2 regions of the Peribacillus sp. FSL E2-0218 genome follow, and region 1 is predicted to be linked to the other one. Evidence: riboswitches for the same ligand, from Rfam matches in the RefSeq annotation. Region 1 holds a riboswitch; the other holds the start of a gene.
What was found. Region 1 has a riboswitch for preQ1 ahead of MHI53_RS18295 (VUT family protein). Riboswitches for the same ligand answer to the same signal wherever they lie in the genome.
Positions count from the first base shown of each region.

Region 2: it holds a riboswitch for preQ1, as region 1 does, so the genes downstream of both, MHI53_RS02445 (QueT transporter family protein) here and MHI53_RS18295 (VUT family protein) in region 1, are expected to answer to the same signal.

Region 1 is NZ_CP150304.1:3,801,810-3,806,446, reverse strand. It holds gene MHI53_RS18310 (hypothetical protein) at 47-346, shown strand; gene MHI53_RS18305 (HD domain-containing protein) at 368-1,357, shown strand; gene MHI53_RS18300 (SRPBCC family protein) at 1,365-1,805, opposite strand; PreQ1 riboswitch class I at 1,945-1,987, shown strand; gene MHI53_RS18295 (VUT family protein) at 2,039-2,581, shown strand; gene MHI53_RS18290 (hypothetical protein) at 2,603-2,752, shown strand; gene MHI53_RS18285 (PadR family transcriptional regulator) at 2,978-3,298, opposite strand; gene MHI53_RS18280 (alpha/beta fold hydrolase) at 3,608-4,348, shown strand.
Region 2 is NZ_CP150304.1:507,960-512,596, forward strand. It holds gene MHI53_RS02435 (PAS domain S-box protein) at 1-590, opposite strand, end outside; gene MHI53_RS02440 (VTT domain-containing protein) at 706-1,362, opposite strand; gene MHI53_RS02445 (QueT transporter family protein) at 1,483-1,968, opposite strand; PreQ1 riboswitch class I at 1,974-2,018, opposite strand; gene MHI53_RS02450 (YbaK/EbsC family protein) at 2,182-2,679, shown strand; gene MHI53_RS02455 (hypothetical protein) at 2,810-3,622, shown strand; gene MHI53_RS02460 (DUF3892 domain-containing protein) at 3,713-4,009, opposite strand; gene MHI53_RS02465 (M28 family peptidase) at 4,258-4,637, shown strand, end outside.

The DNA.
Region 1 (4,637 bases):
TGTATTAAAATAAGGATGGTTAAATATGGATGGAAGGGATGAATGAATGAAAAAGAAAGTAGGCATATTATCTTCAATAATCATCGCATTGACCGGTTGTTTTGTATTCGCTCTCCTTTTTTTTAAAAAAACTGATCCTCTAGGAGACATGTTTATCGTTCATCCAGCAAATCGAGTAATCACAAATGAAGTCATACTCAATGGTGATGAAGCGGATAAGGGCAACCTCGAAGATATTGATTGGAACGATGAGGAACAGATAAGGGAATTGGCAAGAAAACAATATAAGCAAGGGGAGAGTGGGGAAATCATTTTTGTGAAGGAACCCGATTACAATCTAGAATAATGAAGAGGGGTGCAGTGAATCTTGATCGTTTCGGATAGTGTCTATGGACAGTACGTTGTAGAGGGGGTTCTTGAAGAGCTGATGTTAAGTAAACCGGTCCAAAGGTTGAAGGGGGTGCATCAAGGAGGAGCCAGTTATTTAGTGAATGAGAAGTGGAATGTGACACGATTTGACCATTCCGTTGGCGTGATGTTATTGATCATGAAGCTTGGTGGATCATTGGAGGAACAGATTGCTGGCCTGCTGCATGACGTATCCCACACGGCCTTCTCGCACGTCATCGATTTCGTTCTCGATTGTGAAGAGGAAGATTATCATGAAAAAATATATGAACAGATCATCATGAATTCCGAAATCCCCTTTATCCTGAAGCGGTATGGATTTCAGTTGGAAGCTATTTTTGATTCGGAATGGAAACTATTGGAACGATCCGCACCTGAGCTATGCGCCGATCGAGTCGATTATACCCTCCGTGACATGTATCACTATGGAAACATCACGCTGGAATCCGTAACGGACTTTCTGGAGCATATAATCATCGTGGACGGACGCATGTACCTCGATGATCTTGAAGCTGCTGAATGGTTCGTGGAGACGTATTATGGCGAAGTGATCGATTTTTTCATGGATCCGCTTAATATTTATGGCTATGATGCCTTGGCCAGGACCTTGAAATGGGCTTTGGATAAAAAGCTGATCGGCCTTGATGACCTGCTTGGTGAAGATGAAGAAGTTATGCTCTTGTTACACGCCATTGAAGACGATGACTTGAAAAAACTGCTGAAACGGATACATGGGAATGTTAAGCTGTATGAGGTTCAAACGGACTACGATCTCCATCGGAAAACGAAAGTGCGACTGATCGACCCCTCCGTCATGCATGGAAGCCAATTGGTGAGGGCCTCGAATCTATCGAAAAAAGTGAAAACCATGGGAAACGAGGCCTGTGAAAAAGCTACAAGGGGAATGTATGTAAAAGTGATGGACCCCAGGATGAACAGCCATCCTTGAGTCCATGTTAAAAAAGGATGGACGCCCTCAATGTATGCACGCCATTTTCCAGATAGCCCTTTAAACAGGTTAATGTATAGACCCAGCCTTCTTTTTGGCCGATCATTTTGTTGATGATCTCGGGGTCATCCGCTTTCAAACCTTTTTCGTTCACTTCAATGATCGTATTTGTCTCATCCACTTCTTCCAACAGGATGGTAACCATCGTTTCTTCATCATTGCTACCCCAGGAAAATGCGATTTTCTTATTTTCGACCATTTCTAGTACAGTTATCATAACCTCGGCCGCGTATTCCTCATATTTCAATGTAATGGTTTTGCCTTGACCCCATCTTTCAGAACTTGTCGAGAACCAAAAATTCCCGATTTTATCAGGGCTTACGATCGCTTCGAACACATCATTGCTAGGTTTGACAATTTTGAATTTCGTTGTTACCTGGGTATCCATACAAAAACGACTTCCTTTCCCATCATGATTTTCCTTTTCTTCCCGATTGTATCATGATATTTTCATCGTAGCTGGAAACTGCTTGATTTCCAACCATTTTCAAGCTACGATAAAAAAAGGAAAATAATAATCCGCTCGGGCGGAAGAGGTTCTAGCTACCCTCTCAAAAAAACTAAGGAGAACAGTGCTCTTTCTTGGGGTGCTGTTTTTTCTGTAAGAGGAGATTGTAAGACATGTTAAGAATTTTATTGTATTTAGTATCCATCATCACCGCAAATGTGGTGACAGCAGCTTTTATGCCATTACATTTTGGTATGTTCATCATACCGATGGGGACGTTGCTGATTGGAGGAACATTCATCTTTCGAGATCTGGTCCAAAATAAATTCGGCCGGGCGAAAACCTATTTTTGCATCATCATCGCACTCATATTATCTGCCTGTGTATCCTTTTTATTAGGGGATACTTTATTGATCGTATTCGCTTCCGCATTATCGTTCGTAGTGGCTGAAACGGCCGATACGGAAATTTATACCCGGCTAAAGTTGCCCATGAGCTGGAGGGTGCTGTACAGCGGAATCGTGGGAGGCTTTTTCGATTCGGTGCTTTTTGTCGTGATCGGCCTAAGCCCACTCGGTGCCAACATCCTGCCATGGGAAGCCGTACCAGCCGCGATCATCGGGCAAATCATCGTAAAAACGATCATTCAGTCGATCGGTGCCGTACTGCTCGGACAAATCCATATCAGGCTGGAGAAGCGCGTAGTCTCCGGTTAAATGGGAGGAGTGAAACGCTTGATGGATGGATCCAAAAAGAAAGAAGACAGATGCTATTGCCTCGAAGCCTTTCGTGAAAAATACGGTCCGCATGTCCAAGGCGAATGCATGAAGCTCTCCTGCGCCAATTATCGCAAGCATAAAGAAATAGATGAAAAAGGGCCAAATTAGGCCCTTTTTTATATGGCGGAATTACCTATTCCTACGGATGTGAGCAGCCTGAACACTCGACAAAAAGCCATCATCCATAAGGACACGCCCGATTTTCGAGTACAAGCGAGTAAACGCCTGGAATTCGCGAGTAGAAGCCTTAAAATCATGAGAAAACGCTCAAATTGACGAGTAAACGCCCAATTTCCGAGTGAAACCCCCAAATTCGCGAGTCAAGCATATCGTTCAAAATTTTTCTGAACTTTTTCGAATGAGGGTTTCCAGGAGGGAAAAGCATTGTCGTTTCCGTTCGAGTTCAAGTTGGCCCATTTCGGTGACGGAATAATATTTCCTGCGGACGGATTCGGATTCTTTCCAGTGGCCTTTTATGAATTGTTTTGCTTCCATCCGTTTGAGGGCGGGGTAGAGGGTGCCTTCGCCGATCTCATATTTTCCCATGCTCATTTCCTTCAAGATCTTTGTCATTTCATAGCCATAGAGCTTTTTTTGTTGTAGGAGTGATAGTAAAAGGAGGTCGATGCTTCCTTTCATTAATTCCTTATCCAAAGCAACCCGCCTCCTGATTTTGTTAGTAAAGTGTAATGCGTTGTACATCGTATCACAAGGTTCATTTTACTTTTCTTTTAAAAAATGGTTAAATGACGATTGCTAAATAAATTCAATCATAGTAAAATGTGCTTCGGAACGGATGAGTTGCATGTAGTGTGTAAGGTTACTATATCCAATTATGAATTGTTCTATGAGATTACGGATTGGGATAGGAGAAAACCTTACTCAAGGGGTATTGATTGATTTTTTGTTAAAAATCATTTAGATTCTATTTATCAACAAGAGCAGAAAGAAGGTCCTAGTTAGATGAAAGTGAAAGCACCTGAGTCATTCACATACAGAGGTGGAAATAGAGCTGTCCTTTTACTTCACGGGTTTACCGGAAGTACGGGGGATATGAAAAAATTGGGGAAATATTTACATGATCGCGATTATACTTGCCACGGACCTCTTTATAGAGGGCATGGATTGCCTGCGGAGGAACTTGTTCAGACGAGTCCAAAGCAGTGGTGGGAAGATGTAGAGAATGCGTATCAATACTTGAAGGATGAAGGCTACGAAGAAATTGCCGTTATAGGCATTTCCCTTGGCGGTGTCTTTTCATTAAAAGTCGGAATTGAATTGCCTGTAACAGGTGTCGTTTCCATGTGTGCCCCTACAATAGGGAATGATGTAGACCGATTAAATAATCGGATGCTCAGTTATGCACAAGCTTATAAGAAGTTTGAGGGCAAAGATGCAGAACAAGTTGCCGCTGAAATGGATAAGCTTAAAGAGGAGCCAATGTCATCCTTACAGGAAGCACTTGATATGATTAATGATACAGCCGATAAACTGGATTTGATCACTTCACCTACACTTGTGTTACAGGGAAGTCTTGATGACCCGGATTACAGAAATAGTGCATCTATTATATATAATGAAGTGGATACACAGCATAAATCATTGATATGGTATGAGAAATCTGGCCATATCATTACATTGGGCAGAGAGCGTGAACAGGTGTATGAGGATGTATACCGGTTCTTGAATACACTGCCTTGGTAATTGCAATTCGGTTTATCTTTATGTATAACAGGGCACCCCTGTCAAAATGAAGCCACCAATTTGGTGGCTTCAGACTGTAGACAAACTCGATGAAAATCGAGTTTGTCTATTTTTATGGCCTGTACAATTTAGACGTTGATTTCCACTCCAGGCACTCGCTTTCCGCGGGCGGTCGGGGAGCCTCCTCGGCTTTGCCTGCGGGGTCTCCCCTAGACGCGCTTTTCCCGCAGGAGTCTCGTACCTTCCGTTCCAATCAACTTTGTCTTACCTTTTAGATAGAACACTTTTG
Region 2 (4,637 bases), 1.9 Mb from region 1:
TGCTTCTCCGCAACAACTCTTTCAGATATATCCCTGCCGATGACGACTAGCCCTTTTCGGGAACCATCTTCAAAGAACAAGGGAACCTTGATCGTATCAAAGGTTTTGTGATTGCCATCTGGAAGGGGAATGATTTCCTCGCATCTTGTAATTACCCCTTTCATCCACGTTTCCTCATCGGAAACTTCACAGTAGATCAACGACTCTTTGTAAAATTCAGTGTATTCCGCCAGCTCGCTGTCTTTTTTGCCCTTATAATCCACATGCTCCAATTGAAATAATTGAAGTCCAAAGGTATTCGATTCCAGCCATCGCCCATCGCCATCCTTGAAGTTAACGAAATCGACCATCGAATTAATAAGTGTACGCCGGCGTTGCTCCGCTTCCTTTAATTGCTTGAATTCTTCCCTTTTAGCCAAGTAAAGGTATAAGACCATGCCTATCGATAAAAGAAAGAAAATGCCTTCCACTCTCTGTAGTTGAATGAAGACCTCTTTGTTTTGAATATTTGTCGTTAAGAAATAGTCGAACACGACTAGTGTAAGAATCCCGGAAAGGATATATATACTTAAAATGGAACGCTTGGACATGGAGATTCTCCCTGATTTTAAGACATTGCAATGGTAAAATTACATACACATTTTAACAAACTATCGAAGAAAAATATATGCACAATCATAAATAAAAAAACAGGAACCTAGGCGGTTACCTGTTTTTTCGGAAGATGCGTTGGCTCTTTTTCTTTTTCATCCGTTTGTAGATCATGAAAAATGATAAAAAGAGCAGTGCGAGTGCAGCTAACGTATATTGGTTCATCTCCATAGTTAGCAGGCCATATGGAATCAGCGATAGAAAGAAAAAGTAAATCAGGTTTCCCAGTGTCGTTGCCAATAAAAAATCCTTGAATGTAACCGAACTGACTCCTGCTGCCAGGTTGATCAGGCTTGTAGGGATAAGCGGGAAAACCCTTCCGGTAAAGACATACATAAAACCGTGCTCCACAACACTTTCTTGCCATTTTTTATCCAGCTTCTTCAAAAGAAGGTCTTGAAACCAGTTTCTTGCAGCATAGAAGATCAATCCTGATGCTACTACACTCGTCAACCAACTCCAAAGGTAACCATATAAGAAGCCAAATATCGTGACATTGATCGTCAGGAGCAAAATTAATGGGATGATCGTAAATGAATTTTGGACAAACATTAATACGAATGTGACCAAAAAGGTGAGCGTGAGGTTTTCCTTCAAGATGCCAATAACTGACTCCAGGTCACTTTTCCATACTAAAGTGAATAATTCTGCATTTGTGTAAATGAATATTGCAATACCCAACAGAACAATCAAAGTCAGTAATTTTTTCAAAGGGTCACCACCATTCTTACTTATAGTTTACCAGCTTCAGGTTCATTGGTGAAAAAAGAGCTGTCGCAAAATGCAGACAGCTCTTTTACAGTATAGTAGGTTCAGGAAGCGATGATTCCTTTAAAGCCACTTTTCAAACTGAATTCTTTTGTTCATTGCATAAATGATTGGCGCACCAACCAAAAGGACAACGAATTCACCAACTGCTGTGGTGCCCCAGCTTAACCAAAGCGGTAAGTCCAAGGCAAGGTTCAGTTCTATTGCAATCAAGAACATTGTGAACGTGAAAAAGATAATCGTCGCGATCATCCGTCCTTGGATACTTTTAATGAAACGCGAAACAAAAATGACCAGCAGCAGGGCGAGTATGGATTGCCCGACCCCGAAAATCAAGTCAAACGGAACCATGGGTGAAAATAGCAGATTCGAAATGAATACACCGCCTACGATGCCATAGATGTATTTTTTATTGAATACTATCAGATGGTTCAGCATTTCCGGAACCCGGAATTGGTATGCGCCAAAAGATATGGGTTGAAACACGAATGAGACCGCCACATATAAGGCAGCCAAGATCCCGCTTATCACGAGGGTACGATTATTCATTTTATTCTCTCCTAGTTTTTTATCGTGGGATGGTTACGAACCACGTATAGGTTTTTGCCTGAAGCTTAATAGTAGTCTAAATATGCCCCTTTCGTCAATTTGTAAAGAATGGTTATTGCACGACCTAGCTCCATGTAGGCCAAACGGAATTTTGATTTCTTGCATGGAAGGATGATATTATTTTTATAGAGAAGTAGAAGGAGTGAGAGTGACGTGTCAATTGAAAGTGTCAAACATCATTTTAAAAAATGGAATCGAGAAGGCGAAGTGATGGAGTTCGAAACATCAAGCGCTACGGTTTATGAGGCAGCGGATACCATTGGTGTGATTCCTGCGCGGATCGCTAAGACCCTATCCTTCAGGGGGGAAGGTGACAAGGCGATTTTGGTTGTAGCGGCCGGGGATGCAAAAGTCGATAATAAGAAATTTCGCCAGTCATTCGGTTTCAAGGCAAGGATGCTGGCTCCTGATGAAGTGCTCCAACAGACTGGGCATGCTATCGGCGGCGTTTGCCCATTTGGACTGGCCAACGAGCTGGACGTTTTTCTCGATGTATCAATGAAGCGGTTTGAGTCGATATTTCCCGCTTGCGGCAGTACGAATTCTGCCATAAAGCTTACACTTGCTGAATTATTGGAATATTCAGGCGCTGAGGGGTGGGTTGATGTGTGTAAGGATTGGGAAGAAGTGATAATCGAGGAAAAAGGTTAGGAACGGCTGTTATTTTATGAAACGGAAAGATTCGCATCAGTTGGAAATCGCTCGATTACAGAAAAATAACCTGTGAAATCGCCCCAGCTGAAGATGCTCGTGAAGAAATCCCCTAAATGGAGCGTGAAGGATGTTAACCGGAAGCCATCGAAAAAACAATAGCAGCTACCTTAGTCTAAAAACTCTTTATGAAGAAAACATCACGGTCAAGAGTATAGCCCAAGAGCTTGAAGCCTGTCACAAAAATGATGAAGCGCTGGATATACGTAATGCGCTGGAAAAAAAGAATTTCGATATCATGGCTGTGCAAGATCAAGGGGACATCATCGGATATATCGAAAGGCACGAGCTTGGTGAAGGAAGGATTTCGAGGTATTTGAGACACTTTTCACCAAGGGAGCTTGTTTCGGACTCAACCCCCTTGATTCAGCTTCTTCATATTTTCAAGAAAAAAACAAGGGTGTTCGTGCTGGAGAACAACTCAATCAAAAAGTTGATTACCCATGCTGACCTTCAAAAGCCGCCTATCAGGATGCTGATATTCGGCTATATCACCCTATTGGAAATGAGGCTGAGCGATATCATTTTGCATCGATTCGGCGATGGCGGCTGGCACTCCATGATAAGCGAGGACCGTCTGGAAAAGGCAACCGAATTATATCGGCGCCGAATCGATAAAAATGAAGACATCAATATAATAGAGTGTCTGCAAATCAGTGATAAGTTCGATATTATCCATAAAGATCAGGAAATGAGGCGCTTTTTTCAAATCCCTTCAAAAAGTAAGGGGAGGAAGGATGCGAATGCGATCCGGAAATTGCGGGATAAGATTTCGCATGCCAATGAATTGGGGCTGGACATGTCCTGGATGGAAATCATTGAAGTGGTCGAATGCTGCGGTCAGCTGCTCGAAATATCCGAATCCTATCAGTACGAGAAGTAAGAACCAGGCATCCATACTGGTTCTTTTTTTGTTTTTGGTACTTCAATCAAGAGAGAAAGCTGCCTATATTTAGGCAGCTTCCCCAAGGTATTAAAACTCTGGCAGTTGGTCGAGATTATTTTCCTTGATGCCATCAGGCTCACTCCGCAATATGTCACGTCCATATTTATGAAAGACATCAACATTGGCAAGCTGACCTGCCTTCGCCTCGGAAAGGGCAGTAGGGTAGTCAAGTTCGCGGCCGGAATTCGTCTTGATGGCAATGATATTGTCATCATCATTTTTCCTGACAGCAATGATTTCTTCCTTTCCAGTTGAATCAGGCTGATTTGCTTGCGGTGTACCCTGCTGTTTATAGGATTCATAGGCTTTTTCAAATTGGACCATGTTTTTGACACCTCCTATGTATAGGGTGAACTAATTGTTCTGCAATATACAAACCTCATCCAGCTACGCTGTCGACGTATGTAAATACTGAATGTGGTACTTTTTGCATGATTCGATAATCCTGTAAATTTCTTTATTCTGGTAAAAAGCTACTTTCGTCATGGCTGAATAGGGATGAACCTACCTATTTAGATATCTTTTGCTATTGTAAAATTATGGAGTGGAACTATGAAACTGGGAGGCAATCTATGAAAAAACAATTTCTATCATTTACACTAATCGCTGGAATGGTCCTTCATCCATCAGGGACAGTCCCTGCGTTGGCAGCAACACATCCTGCTCCGGCGCATCATGCTGCATCCGCAGATAAGCAGGTCGTTAAAAGGATCGATGTCGAAAAAATCTACAGAAATATTGATTACCTCTCCAAAACACCTCGAGTGGCCGGTACTGAATCAGAGTACAAGGCCGTCCAGTTCATCAAAAAGCAATTCAAATCATACGGCTATAAAGCCAATATCGAAAAGTTCAATTTTTTATCCTATACGGATCCAAATCGGGTTGAGCTATCCATTGGCGGCTTTGATGGGGAAATCAAGCCAAACCATTTAACTTATTCAGTGAATGG